DNA from 2 places in the Phyllobacterium sp. P30BS-XVII genome. Region 2 is predicted to be linked to the other one. Evidence: predicted binding sites of a transcription regulator. Region 2 holds the regulator's gene; the other holds the start of a gene.
The links. The regulator PhoB, encoded in region 2, activates phosphate uptake and scavenging genes when phosphate is short. The targets are predictions, from matches to a motif close to TGTCATNNANCTGTCAT.

Region 1 (11,350 bases), on a different contig from region 2:
GCTGGCCAATGCGGGTGCAAAACTGCGCGAGAAAAACCCGCCCTTCCTCGCATCCATTGCGCGCGGCTCGTCCGATCATGTTACGGCATACCTGAAATACGCGACTGAACTGACCGCAGGCATTCCGGTTGCCTCGCTAGGGCCTTCAATTGCCTCCATTTACGGTGTGACGTTGAAGCTGGAAAGCGCCGCAACGCTTTCCATTTCTCAATCCGGTAAAAGCCCTGACATTGTCAGCATGACCAAGGCCGCACGCGAAAGCGGTGCGCTGACGCTCGCTATCACCAATGAAATCAATTCCGATCTCGCCTATGCCAGCGATCTTGCTATCGATATTCTGGCCGGACAGGAACGCAGCGTTGCAGCCACCAAGACCTTTGTCAGTTCGGCGGTAGCGGGCCTCGCCCTGATCGGTCACTGGACCCAGAACGAAGAACTTCTGACGGCCATTGACGAACTTCCCAAAGCACTTGCCGCAGCGATCCGCTGCGACTGGTCGCCTTTTGGTGCTGCGATGAAGGGTGAAAACTCCCTGTTCGTGCTGGGCCGTGGACCGTCTTTTGCCGTCTCCAACGAAGTCGCGCTAAAGTTCAAGGAAACCAGCGCCATGCATGCGGAATCCTACTCCGCTGCGGAAGTCATGCACGGACCAAAGGCCATTGTCGGCAAGGACTTCCCTGTTCTGGTGCTGGCAACACGCGATGCAGCTGAAGATTCGCTCGTTGAAGCCGCTGACCGCCTGGCCGAGCAGGAAGCCGCCGTGTTCCTCACGTCTGCCAAACCGTCAAAGGCAACCGCCTTGCCGTTCATCGCAACGTCGCATCCGCTCACTGACCCGCTGACCCTGCTGGTTTCGTTCTATGCTTTCGTTGAGGAATTTGCCCGCAGCCGCGGCCTTAATCCGGATGAGCCACCGCATTTGAGAAAAGTGACTGAAACAATATGAGCACTGCCTATGCACTGACCGGCGCCGACATTTTCGACGGCGAAGACTGGCACACCGGTTCCGCCATCCTTGTTGATGAGGGCATCATCTCCGGCATCCTGGTCGAAGCGGATATTCCCGCCGGTATCAGGCGCGTCGAAATGCAGGGCGGCAAACTGGTGCCCGGTTTCATCGACATTCAGGTGAATGGCGGCGGTGGTGTCCTCCTGAATGACGGTCCGACGGTGGAGGCAATCAGGACGATCTGCAAGGCGCATGTGGCGTTTGGCACGACTGCACTGCTGCCAACCCTGATCACCGATACACCAGAGATCACCAATGCAGCGATTGCAGCGGGCAAGGCGGCGGCACAGGAAAAGGTGGCGGGATTTATCGGTCTCCACCTTGAAGGCCCCCACCTTTCCGTATCGCACAAGGGCACGCACGACCCGGCGCTTATCCGCCCGATGGAAGACAGCGATCTCGTTGCCATCATTGAGGCAGTTCAGGAACTGCCGGTTCTGCTGACCACGATCGCGCCGGAAACCGTTCCCACGGACAAAATCAAGGCCATGGTGGATGCGGGCGTTATTGTCAGCATCGGCCATAGCGGCGCGTCCTATGAAATCGCGATCGCGGCCAGGGAAGCCGGGGCATCCATGGCAACACACCTTTTCAACGCCATGAGCCAGCTCGGGCATCGTGCGCCGGGTGTTGTCGGGGCTGTTCTGGAATCAGGCGAATTATCAGCAGGTTTGATCGCCGACGGCTTCCATGTGGACAAGGCTTCCATGGCAATTGCCCTACGGGCGAAAAATGGTCCGGCGAAGATTTTTCTCGTCACCGATGCCATGTCGACGATTGGCACTGACATTACCACCTTTACGCTGAATGGCCGGACAATCCGGCGTGAGGGCGGGCGCCTGACACTGGAAGACGGTACGCTGGCCGGTGCTGATCTTGATATGATTTCAGCTGTTCGTTTCGTGCATCGCGAACTTGGGCTCGATCTCGATGAAGCCCTGCGCATGGCCTCGCTTTATCCAGCGCAAAGCATCCGCATCGATCATCAGTACGGGCGGATCGGCGCAGGTTATGTCGCCAATATTGTTCACCTTGATAATGCGCTTGATGTTGATCATGTGTGGATTGATGGTGATGTGCATTACGCGCGGATGTAGCTGCGTTCGTTGCATTTCCCTGTGGGGGTGTAGGTTCGTGGTTCGACATAACAACCAAACACAACAAGTCTGCCCCCACAATCACCACCCGAGTTGACGGCTTTCTCCGATTGGCGATACTTACCATCTCCAGGCAATCGGAGAAGTGAAATGGCCAAAGATGCGCTTGTTGTCATCGACGTGCAGAATGATTTTTGCCCGGGCGGTACGCTGGCAGTGGATGGCGGCAACGAGATTGTCCCAATCATCAACAAGCTGATCGTCCGGTTCGATCATGTCATCCTCACACAGGATTGGCATCCAGCGGGCCATTCCAGTTTTGCCTCCACCCATCCCGGCAAGGCACCTTTCGATACGATCAAAATGCCCTATGGTGATCAGACCCTTTGGCCCAATCATTGCATTCAGGGCACACCGGGCGCCGAGTTTCATTCCGATCTGCACTGGACTAAAGCTGAACTCATTATCCGCAAGGGTTTCCGCCCGCACATCGACAGCTATTCGGCGTTTTTCGAAAATGACCGCAAGACCCCAACCGGGCTCGGCGGTTATTTACGTGAACGCGGAATCACCAATGTAACCCTTGTCGGGCTTGCCACGGATTACTGTGTCGCCTATTCGGCGCTGGATGCCGTAAGCCACGGTTTTTCGGCCGACGTGCTGCTCGATGCCAGCCGTGCCATCGACATGGGCGGGTCGCTTGCCGCCATGGTCACAAAAATGCGCAATGCCGGTGTTACCCTGATCTGACCGACAAAAAGTGAACAGCTGCGCATTTTTTCCACAGGCTCGGCGTCAGACTTTAGGCCAACGTTATAAAATTGTTGTTTCTCTGTCACATAATGAGGATAGTGCCCGTAAGCGCACTCTAGATGACGCCTCATTATGGGAGACACATATGACATTTCGCGGCACTTCGCTAAGCCTCGCATTCGGGCTTATCCTTGCATCCTCCACCTCATCTTTCGCCCTCACCGAAATCAGCTGGTGGCACGCCATGACTGGCGCCAACAACGAGGTTGTTGAAACCCTCTCCAAGGAATTCAACGAGAGCCAGAGCGAATACAAGGTGGTTCCTGTATTCAAGGGCACCTATCCCGAAACACTGAATGCGGGCATTGCCGCGTTCCGTGCCAAACAGGCGCCGCACATCATGCAGGTTTTCGACGCTGGAACGGGCGTCATGATGGGCGCTGAAGGCGCTATCAAACCGGTTGCCGACATCCTCTCCATGGGTGGCGCAAAGTTCGACAAGAGCCTCTATCTGCCGGGTATCGTTGCCTATTATTCCAAGCCAGACGGCACCATGCTGTCCTTCCCCTACAACAGTTCGTCGCCGATCCTTTATTACAACAAGGATATCTTCAAGAAGGCAGGACTTGACGAAAATAACCCGCCCAAGACTTGGCCCGAGGTTTGGGAAGCAGCCAAGAAGATCAAGACCAGCGGCGCGGCCAAATGCGGTTACACCTCCACATGGCTGACATGGATTCACACGGAAAACTTCGCCGCATGGAATAATCTGTCCTACGGCACCAATGAAAACGGCATTGCCGGAACCGATGTCGAGCTGAAGATCAATGCACCGCTCTTCGTCAAGCATTTCCAGGAACTGGCTGATCTGGCCAAGGACGGCACATTCCGTTATGGCGGCCGCACCTCGGAAGCCAAGCCGCTGTTCCTGTCGGGCGAATGCGGTATCTTCACTGAATCGTCAGGCGGCCTCGGCGACGTGGTCAAATCTGGCATGAACTACGGCACGGGCCAGCTTCCCTATGAGCCCGATGCCAAGGGTGCGCCGCAGAACACAACACCCGGCGGCGCCAGCCTTTGGGTATTCGGCGGCAAGACCGATGCGGAATATAAGGGCGTAGCAGCCTTCTTCACCTTCCTGTCGCGCACCGACATTCAGGCCCGCCTGCATCAGGTATCGGGCTATCTGCCGGTAACGCTTGCTGCTTACGAGGAAACCAAGAAGTCGGGTTTCTACGACAAGAACCCTGCCCGCGAAATTCCAATCAAGCAGATGATGGGTAAGGCGCCGACTGAGAACTCCAAGGGTGTGCGTCTGCCAAATCTGCCACAGGTGCGTGATATCGAGAACGAAGAGTTCGAAAACATGCTCTCCGGCAAGCAGACTGCCCAGCAGGCCCTCGACAATGCCGTCAAGCGCGGCAATGCGGCCATCAAACAGGCTAACGGCCAGTAAGCGCCTATTCATAAACATCCCGTCCGCATTCCCAGCGGGCGGGATAATTTTCAAAAGGGGCAATCATGGCATCGTCAACGCGCGTCACTTTTCCAAACAAATTTCTGCCTTATCTGCTGCTGGCGCCGCAGCTCGCCATCACGATTGTCTTTTTCTACTGGCCAGCGTCCCAGGCCATCCGTCAGTCGGTCCTGCGGGAAGACCCATTTGGCCTTTCAACCCAGTTTGTCGGGCTTGGAAATTTCAAACGCATCCTCAATGACCCCAACTACCTGAACTCGCTTCAGGTGACGGTTGTCTTCTCCATCGCCACAGCCGTGATCGCCATGGGTTTTGCCCTGATGTTTGCCGTCATGGCCGACAAGGTCATCCGTGGCAAAGGCATTTACCGCACGCTGATGATCTGGCCTTATGCGGTGGCTCCGGCCATCGCCGGTATGCTCTGGCTGTTCCTGTTCAATCCATCCATGGGCACATTTGCCTATATGCTCCGCTCTGCCGGATACAATTGGGACCCGTTGCTCAACAGCGGTCAGGCAATGCTGCTCGTGGTTGCCGCTGCGGCCTGGAAGCAGATCAGCTACAACTTCCTGTTCTTTGTTGCCGGACTCCAGTCGATTCCAAAATCACTGATCGAAGCCGCCGCCATTGACGGCGCGGGTGAAACCAAGCGTTTCTGGACCATTGTCTTCCCGCTGCTTGCCCCGACAACATTCTTCCTTCTGGTGGTCAACACCGTCTACGCCTTCTTCGACACATTCGGCATCATCCACGCCGTTACGGGCGGCGGCCCCGGCAAGGCAACGGAGACACTGGTCTACAAGGTTTATAATGACGGCTTCGTCAATCTGATCCTCGGCGACTCCGCGGCACAATCAGTCATCCTCATGGTCATTGTTATCGGTCTGACGGCGATCCAGTTCCGTTATGTCGAGCGCAAAGTTCATTACGGCTGAGGGGAAAAGACATGATCCAGAACAATCCCATCAGCCGTATCGTTGCCCATATCGTCCTGATTATCGGCATCCTGATCGTGGCCTTCCCGATCTACTACGCCTTTATCGCATCAACACAGTCGCTGCAGGACATTATGCGGCCGCCGCTGTCGTTGCTGCCCGGCGGGCATTTCTGGGAAAATTATACAACGGCGCTTTTCGGTGGCATTGGCCGTATCGGCGGCGTCGGTGTCGGCCGCCTGCTCATCAACACAACGATCATGGCGCTGGCAATTGCCGTCGGCAAGATCATCATCTCAATTCTGTCAGCCTATGCCATCGTGTTTTTCCGATTCCCCGGTCGCATGATCTTCTTCTGGTTGATCTTCATCACACTGATGCTTCCGGTCGAAGTGCGCATCCTGCCAACCTACAAGGTCATGGTCGATCTCGGTCTCATCGACACCTATACGGGCCTTACGGTTCCACTCATGGCATCGGCAACGGCAACGCTGCTGTTCCGCCAGTTCTTCATGACCATACCGGGTGAACTGGTCGAGGCGGCGCGTGTCGATGGTGCTGGCCCATGGCGCTTCTTTAAAGACATCCTGTTGCCCCTGTCGAAAACCAATATCGCAGCGCTGTTCGTCATCCTCTTCATTTACGGCTGGACCCAATATCTCTGGCCGCTGCTGATGACAAATCGCAATGACATGACAACCATCGTCATCGGTCTGCGCAAAATGATTTCCTTCGCCGATGCCGATACCGAATGGCATCTGGTGATGGTGACCTGCATTCTGGCCATCCTCCCCCCGGTCCTCGTCGTTGTCCTGATGCAACGCTGGTTCGTGCGCGGTCTGGTCGAAACGGAGAAATGATTTCACATGGCAAGTGTTGAACTTACAAATGTCCGCAAGGTCTATGCCGGAGCCGTCGAGGCGGTAAAAGGCGTCGACATCGCAATCAAGGACGGCGCGTTGTGCGTGCTTGTTGGCCCTTCAGGCTGCGGGAAATCGACGCTTCTGCGCATGATCGCCGGACTGGAATCGATCACTGACGGTACGGTCAAGATCGACAACAAGGTCGTCAATGATCTCGGGCCAGCCGAGCGCGACATTGCCATGGTCTTCCAGAATTATGCGCTTTATCCGCATATGAAAGTCTATGACAATATGGCTTACGGTTTGCGCAATCGTGGCATGCCGAAGGATCAGATTGACAAGCGTGTACGTGAGGCAGCCGCAACACTTGAACTCACGCATCTTCTGGAGCGCCGCCCCAAGGAATTATCGGGTGGCCAGCGCCAGCGCGTGGCCATGGGCCGTGCCATCGTGCGCAACCCGAAAGTGTTCCTCTTTGACGAGCCGCTTTCTAATCTGGACGCCAAGCTGCGCGGCCAGATGCGTGTCGAAATCAAGAACCTGCAGCGCCAGCTCGGTGTGACCAGCGTCTATGTCACCCACGATCAGTTGGAGGCGATGACGCTCGCCGATATTCTTGTGGTCATGAATGCCGGTGCTGTCGAACAGATTGGCGCGCCACTGGATATCTACGAAAAGCCAGCCAGCACATTCGTGGCAAGTTTCATCGGCGCACCGCCAATGAACCTTATTCCGGTGACATCGGACGGCTCGGGATTGATCCTGAAAGACGGCACCCGGATCGGGGCGCAGGGTCTGGCGGTGACCGACAAGGATGCAATCATCGGTTTCCGTCCGGAAGATCTGGAAGTTGCCACCGGGACAGAGTCGCATGTTGGCGGCCTTTTGCTTGACCTCAAAGTGCTGGGTGTCGAGCCTGTCGGTGCGGAAAGCTATGTCTATGGCATTATCGGCGGCGAACGGGTTGTCGTCCGCGTTGCTGGTCGTTCGGTATCACAGCCCGATGACCATCTCAGGGTCATCATCCCCAAGGAAAAGCTGCACCTTTTTGGCGGCAACGGAAAACGCCTCTAAGGCGTCTTAAAGTGATCACTCCCCTCCACCATCAAGGCAGAAGGGAGTGAGATTATCATTTACCACGCTGGAACAGCAGCACCCTTGTACTTGTCGAGGATGAACTGCTTGACCGGATCGGAATGGTAGGATTCGATCAGCGTCTTGACCCAAGGCTTGTCCTTGTCGGCTTTACGAACGGCGATCAGATTGACGTAAGGTGCCTTTTCGCCTTCCTTCAGGATCGGGTCTTTCATCGGGTCAAGACCAGCTTCAAGCGCATAATTGGTGTTGATCGCGGCGGCATCAACATCATCGATCGAACGCGGCAACTGGGCTGCATCAAGCTCGACGAACTTGAAGTTCTTCTTGTTCTCAACAATATCGGCAAGCGTGACTTTAAGGCCAGAACCTTCCTTCAGCTTGATGGCGCCTTTGTCCGCGATGATGAGCAGCGCGCGGCCGCCATTGGTCGGATCGTTCGGAATGGCAATGGTCGCACCATCGGCCAGTTCGTCAAAGCCCTTCACCTTCTTCGAATAAACGCCCATCGGGAAATTGACAGTGTAGGCGACATCAACCAGATCAAACTTGCGATCGGCAATCTGGTTGTCGAGATAGGGCTTGTGCTGGAAAGAGTTGGCATCCAGTTCACCATCATTCAGCGCCTGATTGGGCACGACATAGTCGGAAAACTCGAAAATCTCGATATCAAGACCCTTTGGCTTGGCGATTTCCTTGACCTTTTCCATGATCTGCGCGTGTTCGCCGGGCGTTACGCCAATCTTGATCGTTTCGGCAAGCGCACTGGTGGCGCTGAGAATTGCCGCCAGCGCAGCTGTGGCGAGGATTTTCTTCAACATTTTACTCTCCTGTTTTAACAAAACTCAATTCAGCGGGGACGAATGCGCTTGTCGAACTGTCGCGCCAGCCGGTCGCCGGCGCTCTGGACAAGTTGTACCAGCACGATCAGCACAAGAACCACGACAGCCATCACGTCAGGCATAAAGCGCTGATAGCCATAACGGATGCCGAGATCGCCCAGACCACCACCACCGACCGCGCCGACCATGGCTGAATAACCGATCAGGCTGACAATGGTCAGTGTTAACGCCGATGCAATGCCGGGCCGCGCTTCCGCCAGCAGAACCTTGAACACGATCTGAACCGGGCTTGCCCCCATGGCGCGGGCCGCTTCCGTCAATCCCGGATCGACCTCGCGGATTGCTGATTCAACCAGCCGCGCAATAAAGGGAATGGTTGCGATAGTCAGCGGGACAATTGCCGCCGTCGTGCCGATTGAGGTTCCGGCGATCATCCGCGTGAACGGTATGATGGCAACAACCAGAATGATGAAGGGTGTCGAGCGCGCGGCATTGACGATAAGCCCCAGCACCTTGTTGGTTGAAGGCGCAGCAAAAAGCTCGCCCCGCTCACTGGTGGCCAGAAAAACGCCAAGCGGAATACCGAAGAGCGAGCCGATCAATCCAGCGATGGCAACCATGTAAAGGGTCTGCCCTGTGGACTTCACGAGCAGTGCGAAAATATCAGCGGACATAACCGACAACCTCCGATGACAGGCCATGATCGGCGAGAAAGCGTCGGGCCTCGACTATCCTTGCCTCATCCGCCAGCAATGAAACAACCAGCATGCCAAAGGGACGACCGGCAATCTCGTCAACCGCACCCGCCATAATATTGACCTCAATACCGAGATCGCTTCCGAGCCGTGCAAGCATGGGCTCTGTGGCGTTCTCACCCTTGAAGATGATGCGCAGGATCGTGCGCAGACCCGGTTCCGGCTTTTCCACCATCTGCCGCGTCAGAAACTCCGGCAGATGCAGTCCTGCGAGGCCGCCGAGCAGCGAACGCGTGGTCGCATGGGTATGACCGGTGAAAACATCGAAGGTCGGCCCCTGCTCGACAATGCGCCCGCCATCGATCACCGCCACATGATCAGCAATGGTTTTGATCACTTCCATCTCGTGGGTAATCAGAAGAACCGTAAGGCCAAGCTCCTTGTTGATCGTCTTGAGCAAGGCGAGAATAGAACGTGTCGTTTCCGGATCGAGTGCCGATGTCGCCTCATCGGACAAAAGCAGTTTTGGTTCCGTTGCCAAAGCGCGGGCAATACCAATGCGCTGCTTCTGCCCTCCTGAAAGTTCGGATGGGTAACGGTTGCGTTTGTCCGAAAGTCCGACAAGATCAAGCAGCGGTGTCACGCGCTTTTCAATAGTCTGCCTATCAATCCCGGCGATCTCGAGCGGCAGCGCAATATTGTCGAAAGCTGTGCGCGACGAAAGCAGGTTGAAATGCTGGAAAATCATGCCGATTGAGCGGCGCACGTCCCGCAAGCTTTTCTCGTCAAGCTCGGCAATGTTCACGCCATCAACAATGACACGGCCGCTGGTAGGCTTTTCGAGCCCATTGACCAGCCGGATCAATGTGGATTTGCCTGCACCGGAACGACCGATAATACCAGTCACTGAACCGCGCGGAACAGTCAGATCAACACCATCAAGCGCCGCAACTTCCACGCTGGTGCGTCCCGCCGCAAACCGTTTGGATACGCCTTCGAACGCCACCATGGGATTGGCCGCTTTGTTCAATCCATCACCCATGACCTCTTGGGATGGTTTTCCAGTCTTCCGTGTCACAACCGTCATACTCAATTGCGCTGCATTCGCAGCTGCCCTGTTGTCTGTTTGCGACTGTCTATACCGATCAGGTCGAGATTTCGATAGAGCCTGTGGACTTGCGTGAACATTTTCGACGGAAGAAATGTTGATTTTATCGAACTGTGGGATGGATTGTTCTCATGAACAACGCAGTTTTCTTGCCACTTTAGTTCTAAATAATGAATTAAAACAACCACTTACCTCACATGATTCAACTCTGCATTTCTAGCGCGGCTTCGAAAAAGCAGGCAGCGTTGAGTGGCGTTTTTACGCGCAATCCATTTGAGGGTGAAGCAGCACGCACCGAGCCAGCCGGTGTATCGAGAAGATGGGCCTCCCCGACCGTGGCAACGGCCTTGCTCTCAAATCTGGAGGTGCTCTATGCGGTATAAACCGTTTAGCGTCACGCTAGTGGTGAAAAGAACCCGGACCGGCTGGACGCTGATGTTCCGGGTTCAATTCACTAGCTAGAACAGAGGGACGGGCGAAAGTCCGTCCCTCACTCCAGAACCTTACAACACCTCAATCACATTTCCAACCAACCACAGGTTTCAGATCAGGCTGCAAGCGCAAGTTTTGATGCATTCAGGCCACGTTCCAGATCACCGAGAATATCGTCAATATGTTCGATGCCAACCGAAAGGCGAATGTAACCTTCCGAAACGCCGCTTGCGCGTTGCTCGTCCGGTGACAGCTGGGAGTGCGTGGTTGTGGCTGGATGGATGGCGAGGCTTCGCACATCGCCGATATTGGCAACATGGTAGAAAAGTTCGAGCGCTTCAATGAATTTGCGCCCGGCCTGCAAACCACCTTTCAGCTCGAAACCGACCAGACCACCGAAACTGCCGGAAAGGTATTTTTCCGCCCTTTCGCGATCGATCCCGCTCTGCTGGGATGGATGGATAACCTTGGCAATCTCCGGTCGCTTTGCCAGAAAATCCGCAACCTTCTTGGCGTTTTCCACATGACGCTCAAGCCTGAGAGCCAGCGTCTCGATCCCCTGTATCGTCTGGAAAGCGTTAAAAGGTGAAAGCGCTGCACCGAGGTCACGCAACAGTGTCACGCGCGCCTTGATGATATAGGCGACCGGACCAATGGGCTTGACGGCTTCTGTCCAGACCGCACCATGATAGCTTGGATCAGGTGTATTGAGCGCGGGCTGACGTTCCGGAAATTTTTCCCAGTCGAACTGGCCGCCATCAACGATAATGCCGCCGATGGAGGTGCCATGACCGCCCAGATATTTGGTGGTGGAGTACACGACGATAGCTGCACCATGCTGCAGTGGACGCGCGATCAACGGTGCAGCCGTATTATCAACAATCAGCGGGATACCATATTCACGTCCAATGGCGGCAACTTCGGCAATGGGAAATACGGTGAGTTTCGGATTGGGAAGTGTTTCCGCATAATAGGCGCGGGTGCGCTCATCCGTGGCCCGGCGAAACGCTTCCGGATCTTGAGGATCGACAAAGCGCACTTCGA
Region 2 (11,350 bases):
TAACCAAATGGATCAGGCGGCGCTGAGCTTGGCCAGAACTTCGTCGCTGACTTCGAAGTTGGCGTAAACGTTCTGCACGTCATCGTCATCATCAAGCGTTGCGATCAGGCGCAGCACGGATTGTGCTTTTTCTTCATCCACCGGTGCGGTGGTCTGGGGCTTCCAGATGGCCTTGATGGATTCAGCTTCGCCCAGAGCGCTTTCCAGCGCCTTGGAGACATCGCCAATATCTTCAAAGGCGCAGAGGATGACATGACCGTCTTCGTCGGTCTGCGCATCTTCGGCTCCAGCTTCAATCGCTGCATCCATGATCTTGTCGGCACTGCCGGCTTCAGGCTTGTAGGTGATTTCGCCAACGCGGTTGAACATGAAACCGACCGAGCCGGTTTCGCCAAGCGCACCGCCAGATTTGGTGAATGCTGCGCGCACATTGGAGGCCGTGCGGTTGCGATTATCGGTCAGCGCTTCGACGATAACAGCGACACCGCCCGGACCATAGCCCTCGTAGCGTACTTCTTCGTAATTATCGCCATCGCCGCCCGCAGCCTTCTTGATGGCGCGCTCGATATTGTCTTTCGGCATGGACTGGGCGCGCGCATTCTGCACCGCAAGGCGAAGACGCGGGTTCATGGCCGGATCGGGCAAACCCTGCTTGGCGGCCACGGTGATTTCGCGTCCGAGTTTGGAGAAAATCTTCGACCGCACGGCGTCCTGACGCCCTTTGCGGTGCATAATGTTTTTAAACTGTGAATGGCCTGCCATGGCACCCCTGCGTGCTTAGATATGGTTCTGCCGTTTCCCTCTAAAGCCTGCGAACCAAGTCTGCAGGCCGTTCAGGCGGAAACATGCGTCTGGAATGGCGCCCTTATAGGTAAAAACCGGCGTCTCGTCCAGCACCTCAACAATCACAATGAGGGAAGTTGCAGCCGCGTATCGGCATAGTCGGCTTTGGATATTGTCGAACAGAGATCGAACCACTCGCATCCTGCACAGGCAGTGCGTGTCGTGCCCTGCCCGAATGCGCCGCGAAACCGCGCAACCGTCTCTCCGTCGAGCGTCAGCACATCACCGGCTTGGATGGTTTTACCCAGCAGGAGGCCGACATCCGCAGCTGCTTTGGCATCACGCTCGACGACACTATCGCGAAAACAGTGCGGATCACTGTCGCCGAGAAGGGGCTGGCACACGTCATCAGGCCCCTCCTGAATCAGAATATCCTCACCCGCTGCAATCCGGGCAATGATCCTGTCATAGTTCTCGGTAAAGGCCACGCTGTAGCCTTTACCGATATAGGTCAGCATGCACAGAAGATGATGCGCACGCAGTTTTATGGTCAAGACAGGCGCACCATGACGCCCGAACGACGCAGCAACTCGATAGTAGCAGCAGCCAGACCTGATTTGAGAACCGCGCCGAGAAGGAACGGCGCAACACCTGACGCCCATGCGGTTTCAAGACCGAACAAATGTGCCAGCCAGGATGCACCGAGAACGAGGCAAAGCACATTGCCGAACAGCATGATTGCCGCTGATACGAACGGGTTGCGGGTCAAGCCACGCTCGGCCAAAAAGCCGACAGCTGCCGCAACAATCGGGAAGGCGGCGAGATAACCGGCTGTCGGTCCAACAAAATGGATGAAGCCGAAACCACCGCCTGAAAGGACTGGCATGCCGATCATCGCTTCACCGAGCCAGGCGAGAACCGTTAAACCGCCGAGACGCCAGCCATAGAGTGCGCCAATCAGCGTCACGGCAAATGTCTGCATGTTGACGGGAACCGGGAACATCGGCACCTCGATCCACGAACTGACGGCAAGGAATGCAGTACCGATCAGAACAGCAAGCGTCTGGAAGGCAATGGAACGATCTGCCAGCTTCAGCGGCACGAACGCAGTGGAAAATGTTGTCTGGGTCATTGAAGTTCTATCCTCAAACGAGTGTTACAGAATCGGGCGTGATTGGTTTCAACGCTTTTTCTTGGCCTTGCGTGCCAGCATATTAAGGGCTTCGACCAGCGCCGAGAAGCCCATAGCCGCATAAATATAGCCCTTGGGTACATGAAAGCCAAAGCCATCGGCAATCAGCGTCATGCCGATCATCAGGAGGAAGCCGAGAGCCAGCATGACAATGGTCGGATTGTTGGCAATGAACTTCGACAGCGGTTCGGCTGCCAGCAGCATCACCGTCACCGCAGCAAGAACCGCAATAACCATGATGGCGATCTCGTCGGTCATGCCGACGGCGGTAATGATGGAGTCCACCGAAAACACCAGATCGAGCACCAGTATCTGGAAAACCGCTGCGCCCATGGTGAGCGTAACAGTCTTGCCGATCACGTCTTCCTTGGCATCCTCATGATCAACCGTGTGGTGAATTTCCTTCGTTGCCTTCCACACCAGAAACAGACCACCGGCGATCAGGATCAGGTCGCGCCACGAAAACCCATGGCCGAAAGCCTCGAATACCGGCTGCGTCAGCTGCACAATGATCGAGATGGTGAACAGCAACACGAGGCGCAGGACAAGCGCTGCGCTGATGCCGATGCGGCGGGCGCGGGCCTGCTGCTCCTTCGGCAGTTTATTGGTCAGAATGGAGATGAAGATCAGATTGTCGATGCCAAGCACCACTTCCATGACCACGAGTGTGACCAGAGCGATGAGGCCTGATGGCTGATAGATGAAATCAAAATGCGAGATAAGGGTTTCCATGGGGTCGTTCCTGAGCTGTTAGAGACCGGATGGGTGTAAACCGATGCCTTGATTTAAAAGGTTGTGGTGAGTTGTATCAATCTATTTCCAGAATGCGGGAATGGTTTCCTCCAGCCGCGGACCGATCCGCAGAGGAGAAATCTTTTCAGCAAGGCCGGTGCGGTCGGAAATATCCACGCCAACACCGCAGATCGTTGCCTTGCCGCTTGCCGCCTCAAACCGGCCCTTCGGCACTTTTGACAGGAACCGGTTCAGCGGCTCTTCCTTGTCCATGCCAAGCGATGAATCATAATCGCCGCACATGCCCGCATCGGACATATAGGCCGTTCCGCCATTGAGGATTTGCGCATCGGCCGTTGGCACATGTGTATGCGTGCCGACAACAAGGCTGGCGCGGCCATCGACAAAATGGCCGAAACATTGCTTTTCGCTGGTGGCTTCCGCATGGAAATCAAACACCACTGCATCCGCCTGTTCGCCGAGCGGACAGGCAGCCAGAATTTCCTCGCCAATGGTGAAAGGATCATGCAAATCCGGATGCATGAAGACGCGGCCCATAATGTTGGACACCAGCACGCGCGCACCATTCTTGGCCAGAAACACGCCAGAACCTTTTCCGGCGGTACCAAGCGGGAAATTGGCCGGGCGCAGGAACCGCTGCTCGCGCGCCGCAAAGACCAAAGCTTCCCGTTGGTCCCACACATGGTTTCCCGTAGTGACCACATCAGCCCCGGCATTGATCGTATCGTGGAAAATCTCTTCGGTGATGCCAAAACCACCGGCGGCATTTTCGCCATTGACGATGACAAAATCGAGTTTCAGATCGGAGATAAGTCCCGGCAATTGTTCGTAGACCGCTGTCCGGCCCGACCGTCCCACCATGTCACCAAGAAAGAGTAATCTCACGCCTATATCCTGAAAGAGAGGCCCGGTCGCTGCCGCAGCCTGAAATGATCGATTGGCTTTATCCGTCTAGCCGAAACGGCGCAACCCGCTTTCCGTCAGGATTGCCTCGAGCGGCACATCATGCGGCTCATCGGGAACGGTTTCAACCTGCTGGCAGTCAAATGCCACGCCAATCAGCCGCGGGTTCACGCCTTTGGCCTGTAAACCGGCAATCGCCCTGTCATAATAGCCCGCGCCATACCCAATGCGATGGCCCCTGATATCAAAGGCGGCGAGTGGCACCAACATGACCGATGGATCAAGCACCGCAGCATCTTCCGCTGGTCCTGATGTACCAAACCCGGTATCGATCATCGGCACATCCCGCACCAGTTCGCGAAAGAGGATCGTCTGCTTATCGATAATTGCGGGCAGGCAAAGCCGCGCACCGCGCTCGCGCAAACTGAAAAGCAGGGGACGCAAATCCACTTCCGAGCGGATTGGCCAGAAACCCGACACAATCGTTCCCGCATCAAGGGTAAGCACTGCCAGACCAAAATCGGCAATCCGCATTGAGGCTTCACTGCGGAATTCTGGTGTGAGCGCATCCCGGCGGCCAAGGGCCTCCAGACGGAGTTTCTTCTTCAGCTCTTTGATGGGGGAATGGTGTTGCACTGGCTTGATTTCATGAGGCGCCAGCAACCGCCAGCTCGGGATGAAACAAAAGTGGCGTCCACACAACCGATGGAGAAGTCGATCCCGGGAACCTACAAAGTAGGTGGGCGCCGTGTGAAGAAGCCCACGGGCCTCCTCAGGGACAGCTCCCTAAGGGATCATTAAGGCCCCGGGGAATATGTCTCTCCTGTCGAGAAGCGCAGAGCGCCGATCCGAATATAGGATGGATGCATGCATTGCACCAGTGCGCGCAGAGCGATTTTCCACTGCTGACACAACTTGTCAGCTGTCCGGTTGTTGGCGGCGCCTCGGCACGCTACGATTAGCCGGGTAAGCGGGGGGATACGCGCCATGACGATTTCCATGTATCAGGCTTCAGTGCCGGTTTTCACGCGTTTACTCGGCAATTGCGCGGCGTTCCTGCAAAAGGCCGAAGCTTACGCATTGACGCGCGACACGGATGCCTATCCCCTGCTGGAGCAGAGACTGGCACCGGATATGTTTCCCCTGAAAATACAGGTGCAAATTCTGGCGGATGGCGTCCGGGGCTGTACGGCCCGACTTGCCCGGCATGAATTGCCGGCGCCCGATGACTGGCGGTTTGCTGTGTTCAATCGTGGTTATCATCAGGACTTTCACGAGTCGGAGCAGAGTTTTGCTACTCTCATTGCCTATCTCCGCGACACGGTTGACTACCTCCAGACCATCCGCCCCGAAGAGATTAATGGAACAGAGGAGTTGCCGGTGGAGGTGACGTGGCGCGGCAACACGCGGCATTTTCAGGGACTGCCCTTCCTGCGCGATTACGTGCTGCCCAATTTCTATTTTCACCTGACAATCAGCTACGCCATCCTGCGCATTGCGGGCGTTCCACTGGGCAAACAGGATTTTGAAGGTGTGCCTGTTTATGTGAGTGTGCCTGCATCGTGATGAGGATGAAACCTGGCAGAATAATGATACATGGTTCGACATAACAACCATGAGGGAGATTGGGTGGATGCAAGGCTGATCGCAGAGATTGCAGCACATAAAGGTGCAGCGCAATAGTTGAAGGTGCAGCGCAATAGTTGCAGAACTTGGCTCCCTGCAACCCTTTCTCCGTCATCCTCAGTCCTCGGGTTTAACCCGAGGACTGAGGATGACGGAGCGGGTTGAGATATCGGGAGCTATATTCTGCAACCTTTATTCTGCAACCTTTGCGATTGTCGTGCATCTCCACTCTCCCTCATGGTGAGCCTCCTGAGCCTGTCGAAGGGCGAACCACGCACAACAATCATGCAACCACCTATTTTCAAAAAAATCACACCAACTTATCCAACACCATCCCAGCTCGCTTATTCTGATGGTGTCCTTTCCGGCGGGAATGCTCCGGAAAACTTTCTGAAGTCAGGAAAGGATCGGTGATTTCACCTGCGGGGAGAAACCAACCGCAGGGGAAAGGTTTTATCTCACAAGGGTAAAACCAGTCATCGGGACGGGTGATCCGGTTATTTTCTTGGTTGAAACAGGAAAATCTCCGGGGAACGCATGACTGCACTACCAATACCAAGACTTCCGCGTTCCCCTTTGGATCGCCCGTCTTTCCCACCTCAATAGCCAGACGCAAAAGCGGGCGTGGTAAAGAGGGAAATTTGCAAAACCGTTGTTGCGCCCTTCGACAAGCTCAGGATGAGGGGGTGGTTTGGTTGCAAAACTAATCTTCACCATTGCAGAACTTGACTCCCCAGCAACCCATCCCACCGCAATCTACCCCACTGTCATCCTCGGGCTTGACCCGAGGACCCACGGCTAAGGAGAATAAACGAAACCGATACTCAGCAGTTATCAACATGGGTCCTCGGGTCATCCTCGGGTTAAACCCGAGGACTGAGGATGACGGTGGGGCGGCAATGGGGTGGGTTGCGGTAGGGTGGGTTGCGGGGGAGTCAAGTTCTGCAACCTTTGCGATTATCTTTGCATCCCACCACTCTCCCTCATCCTGAGCTTGTCGAAGGGCGCAACAATCGTTTTGCAACCCATTGGTACCCCCTCCCGAACGACTGCATTGCTCTCTCTTGCCCTCGCCGCGTCACATCCCTACTCTTTGCCCATCATGAAAGGGAATGCGATGCGGTTTGAAGGAACAGCGGCTTATGTGGCCGACAAGGATTTGATGGTGGCGGTCAATGCGGCGATTGCGCTGGAACGCCCGCTGCTGGTCAAGGGTGAACCCGGCACCGGCAAGACCGAGCTTGCCCGGCAGATTGCTGCGGCGCTTGATCTGGAACTGATCGAGTGGAACGTCAAATCCACCACCAAGGCCCAGCAAGGTCTCTACGAATATGATGCGGTCAGCCGTCTGCGCGATTCGCAGCTTGGCGATGCCAAATTCAACGATATCGCCAACTACATCAAACCGGGCAAGTTGTGGAATGCCTTTACGACCGACAAAAAGGTTGTGCTGCTGATCGATGAGATCGACAAGGCCGATATCGAGTTTCCCAATGATCTCCTGCAGGAACTCGACCGCAACGAATTCCATGTTTACGAGACGGGCGAAACAATCCGCGCCGTCCATCGGCCAATTGTCATCATCACTTCAAACAATGAAAAAGAACTGCCCGACGCTTTCCTGCGCCGCTGTTTCTTCCACTATATCCGCTTCCCCGACGTGGATACGCTGACCAGAATCATCGAAGTTCACTATCCCGGCATCAAGCAAAATCTTGTTCGTGCCGCCCTCACCCAATTCTACGAGATCCGCGACGTCGCGGGGCTGAAGAAGAAACCCTCCACTTCCGAAGCGCTGGACTGGATCAGGCTTCTCGTTGCCGACGACATCGCACCGGAGGATCTGCGCGCCGATCCCAAGAACGCGCTGCCCAAACTGCATGGCGCCTTGCTGAAAAACGAGCAGGACGTGCATCTGTTTGAACGGCTCGCCTTCATGGCAAGACGGCAGGGCTAGATGACTATTATCATCCGTCCCATCGAGAAAGCCGATGAACCCGAATGGCGTCGCCTCTGGACAGCCTATCTGACGTTCTACGAAACATCCGTAGCCGAAGACGTTTATCAGACGACATTCAAGCGGCTGCTTTCCGGCGGCGAACACGAATATCGCGGCTTTCTCGCCGAGCTTGACGGCAAGCCTGTTGGTCTTGCGCATTACCTTTTTCATCGCCACTGCTGGACCATCGCCGATACCTGCTATCTGCAGGACCTTTACGCCGACCCTGACATACGCGGTCAGGGCATTGGCCGCGCGCTGATCGAGGCTGTTCATGTCGAGGCGACAAAGGTTGGCTCGCAATACGTCTATTGGACCACTGCCCATGACAACGAAACGGCCCGCAAACTTTATGACCGCATCGGTGAACTGACCCCATTCATTGAATATCTGAAAATGGTATAATCACCTCATGTTCATTCCCTTCTTTCTTGAACTGAAAGCTGCAAAAATTCCCGTATCGCTGCGGGAATATCTGACATTGCTTGAAGGACTGGATGCCGGGCTGGTGAGCTACGATGTCGAGGGGTTCTATTATCTCGCCCGCTCGGCACTGGTAAAAGATGAGCGGCATATGGACCGCTTCGATCAGGTTTTCGGCCATGTGTTCAAGGGACTGGAATCCCTGACCGGCGAGAATGGTATCGACATTGCCAATCTCCCTGAAGAATGGCTACGGCGTCTTGCCGAAAAACATCTCACGGAAGAAGAGAAGAAGCTGATTGAGGCACTTGGCGGTTTTGACAAGCTGATGGAAACATTGCGCCAGCGGCTGGAAGAGCAAAAGGGCCGGCATCAGGGCGGGTCAAAATGGATTGGCACCGCTGGCACCTCGCCGTTCGGCGCCTATGGCTATAATCCGGAAGGAGTGCGGATCGGTCAGGATGAGGGCCGCCATGGCCGCGCGGTGAAGGTCTGGGACAAGCGCGAATTCAAGAATTTTGATGACAGTGTGGAGCTTGGCACCCGCAACATCAAGGTCGCGCTGAAACGCCTGCGCCGCTGGGTGCGTGAGGGCGCGGATGACGAGCTTGATCTATCGGGCACCATCAAATCCACAGCCGAGCACGGCTATCTCGATGTGCAGACCCGCCCGGAACGGCGCAATCACGTCAAGTTGCTGATGTTTTTCGATGTCGGCGGTTCCATGGATGAGCACATCAAGATCGCTGAAGAGCTGTTCTCCGCCGTGCGCTCGGAATTCAAACACATGGAGTATTTTTATTTCCACAATTGCCTCTATGAGGGCGTGTGGAAGGACAATCGCCGCCGCCATGCGGAAAAGATTCCGACGCTTGATGTGATCCACAAATATGGACCTGACTACAAGGTGATCTTCGTCGGCGATGCCGCCATGGCGCCCTATGAAGTGTCCCATCCGGGTGGGTCGGTCGAACACTGGAATGAGGAAGCCGGTGCCATCTGGCTTAGCCGCGTTCTCGATCACTGGAAGAATGCCGCCTGGCTCAACCCATCAAAAGAACAGTATTGGGGCTACACCGCCTCAACCGCAATGGTCCGCAAGATTTTCGCTGATCGTATGTACCCAATGACCCTTGCCGGTATTGAACAGGCAACACGGGAGCTTTCGCGCAGGGATTAGGTTGTGAGCGGTAGGGGACGTGGTTCGTGGTTCGTGGTTCGTGGTTCGTGGTTCGACATAACAACCATGAGGGACAGTGAGGATGCAAGCTAATCGCAGAGATTGCAGAACTTGACTCCCTGTAGCTCCCAATCTCCGTCATCCTCGGGCTTGACCCGAGGACCCATAATTAAATAGCGCCCAGCTCCGAGTTCGTTTTGAGCTTCTTAGCCGTGGGTCCTCGGGTCAAGCCCGAGGATGACGCGGAGGGATTGAGGTTAAGGGAAGCCATGTACTGCAATCTCTGCGATTAGCCTTGCATCCTCACTGTCCCTCATGGGTTGTTATGCCGAACCACGAACCACACGTTGTACAGCTATTTTAAACCCATCAACCAAACGAATAACCGGCACCGCGCACAGTGCGGATCGGATCGATCGAACGGCCAATATTGATAGCCTTGCGCAGCCGTCCGACATGGACGTCAACCGTGCGATCATCCACATAGATGTCAGCGCCCCAGACATTGTCCAGCAACTGACCGCGTGAGAAAACCCGGCCTGGTGATTGCATCAAAAATTCCAGCAGACGGAACTCGGTTGGACCAAGCTTCAACTCGCGTTCCTTGCGGAACACCCGGTGCTGCTCGCGATCAAGCTTCAGATCGCCAAAACTCAGCACATGCGACAGGAGGCTCGGATTGACCCGGCGCAGCATGGCCTTGATACGGGCGAGCAGTTCTGGGGTCGAGAACGGCTTGACCATATAGTCATCAGCACCCGTCGCCAGACCGCGCACCCGTTCGCTTTCTTCGCCACGCGCTGTCAGCATGATGATCGGCAGGATTTCCGTCTCGCGCCGCGCCCGCAGGCGGCGGCAGAGTTCGATGCCGGAAAGGCCCGGCAGCATCCAGTCGAGGATAAGCAGGTCAGGCACTTTTTCACGCAGCGCGATCTCGGCCTCGTCGCCCCGTGCGATTGTCTCGACGACATAGCCTTCGGCTTCAAGATTGTACCGGAGAAGGACGCTGAGCGCTTCCTCGTCTTCGACAACTGTGATTTTGGGAGCTATCGCCATTGCTGGATTCCTGATTAAGGCTGTCTGGCTTCATCAACGATGATGCTGTGGGTCTGGTCTTCCTTGGGCCGTTCGGCTGGAAGCTGCGCACCCGTCACGATGTAGTAGACCGTTTCAGCAATATTCGTCGCATGGTCTCCGATGCGCTCGATATTCTTGGCGCAGAAGAGAAGGTGCGTGCAGGCAGAAATGTTGCGCGGATCTTCCATCATGTAAGTCAGAAGTTCGCGGAACAACGATGTGTAGAGCGCATCGATTTCGTCATCACGCTCGCGGACAATATTGACCTGCTGCACGGAACGCGTCGCATAGGCGTCGAGCACATCCTTGAGCTGTGTCAGGGCGAGTTCGGCGATGGTCTGCAGACCGCGATAGACGGAGAGCGTCTGACGCGTATCGGTGACGGCAACAACGCGCTTGGCGATATTCTTGCCCAGATCACCAACCCGTTCGAGATCGGACGAAATACGGATGGCACCGATGATTTCGCGCAGGTCAATTGCCATGGGCTGGCGCTTGCCGATGATGGTGATGGCCTTCTCGTCAATCTCGCGCTGTCCGGCATCAAGAATGAGGTCATCGGAAATAACGCGCTGGGCCAGCGCATTATCGGAATTCACCATGGCGGTGACGGCCTGTTCGACCATGCGTTCCGCATGGCCGCCCATCTCGGCAATCTTGTGGGTCAGGAACTTCAGTTCGTCGTCATAGGAACGGACGGTGTGTTGCGTCTCGGTCATTTTTTTATCCCTGTTTCCCGTGATTAGCCGAAGCGTCCGGTGATGTAGTCCTGCGTGCGCTTTTCCGTCGGATTGGTGAACATCATTTCCGTATCACCCACCTCGACCAGATTACCCAGATGGAACATGGCCGTGCGCTGCGAAACGCGGGCGGCCTGCTGCATCGAGTGGGTCACGATGACAATGGTGTAGTTCTGGCGCAGTTCGTCGATGAGTTCTTCGACCTTCGCCGTAGCAATCGGATCAAGCGCCGAGCAGGGCTCGTCCATCAGGATAACTTCCGGGCTGACCGCTATGGCGCGGGCGATGCACAGGCGCTGCTGCTGACCGCCGGAAAGACCTGTACCGGCTTCATGCAGGCGATCCTTCACCTCGTCAAAAAGACTGGCGCGGCGCAGGCTCTTCTCGACGATTTCTTCCAGCTCGTGCCGGTTCTTGGCAAGGCCATGGATGCGTGGGCCATAGGCAACATTTTCGAAGATGGATTTTGGAAACGGATTGGGCTTCTGGAAGACCATGCCGACACGGGCGCGCAGTTCAACCACGTCGATCTTCGGATTGTAGATATCCTCTTCATCGAGCGTGATCTTGCCGCCGATCTTGCAGCCTTCAATCGTGTCATTCATGCGGTTCAGCGAGCGCAGGAAGGTGGACTTGCCGCAGCCGGATGGACCGATCAGCGCTGTGACCATCTT

Region 1: a site for PhoB is predicted at 2,918-2,934, ahead of ugpB (sn-glycerol-3-phosphate ABC transporter substrate-binding protein UgpB). Genes of this name have one in related genera too.

The regions. Positions count from the first base shown of each region.
Region 1 covers NZ_JACGXO010000002.1:394,523-405,872, reverse strand. Annotated here, with positions in the region: gene FHW17_RS07860 (SIS domain-containing protein) at 1-946, shown strand, start outside; gene nagA (N-acetylglucosamine-6-phosphate deacetylase) at 943-2,106, shown strand; gene pncA (bifunctional nicotinamidase/pyrazinamidase) at 2,257-2,856, shown strand; gene ugpB (sn-glycerol-3-phosphate ABC transporter substrate-binding protein UgpB) at 3,005-4,315, shown strand; gene ugpA (sn-glycerol-3-phosphate ABC transporter permease UgpA) at 4,381-5,271, shown strand; gene ugpE (sn-glycerol-3-phosphate ABC transporter permease UgpE) at 5,283-6,131, shown strand; gene ugpC (sn-glycerol-3-phosphate ABC transporter ATP-binding protein UgpC) at 6,138-7,208, shown strand; gene FHW17_RS07825 (MetQ/NlpA family ABC transporter substrate-binding protein) at 7,268-8,047, opposite strand; gene FHW17_RS07820 (methionine ABC transporter permease) at 8,080-8,745, opposite strand; gene FHW17_RS07815 (methionine ABC transporter ATP-binding protein) at 8,735-9,775, opposite strand; gene FHW17_RS07810 (PLP-dependent transferase) at 10,422-11,350, opposite strand, start outside.
Region 2 covers NZ_JACGXO010000001.1:1,014,779-1,026,128, reverse strand. Annotated here, with positions in the region: gene FHW17_RS05110 (YebC/PmpR family DNA-binding transcriptional regulator) at 13-762, opposite strand; gene FHW17_RS05105 (DUF1284 domain-containing protein) at 906-1,337, opposite strand; gene FHW17_RS05100 (biotin transporter BioY) at 1,334-1,915, opposite strand; gene FHW17_RS05095 (TerC family protein) at 1,964-2,707, opposite strand; gene FHW17_RS05090 (TIGR00282 family metallophosphoesterase) at 2,789-3,613, opposite strand; gene FHW17_RS05085 (5-formyltetrahydrofolate cyclo-ligase) at 3,680-4,267, opposite strand; RNA gene ssrS (6S RNA) at 4,320-4,476, opposite strand; gene FHW17_RS05075 (DUF1993 domain-containing protein) at 4,619-5,197, shown strand; gene FHW17_RS05070 (MoxR family ATPase) at 6,375-7,214, shown strand; gene FHW17_RS05065 (GNAT family N-acetyltransferase) at 7,215-7,661, shown strand; gene FHW17_RS05060 (VWA domain-containing protein) at 7,669-8,859, shown strand; gene phoB (phosphate regulon transcriptional regulator PhoB) at 9,229-9,915, opposite strand; gene phoU (phosphate signaling complex protein PhoU) at 9,930-10,655, opposite strand; gene pstB (phosphate ABC transporter ATP-binding protein PstB) at 10,679-11,350, opposite strand, start outside.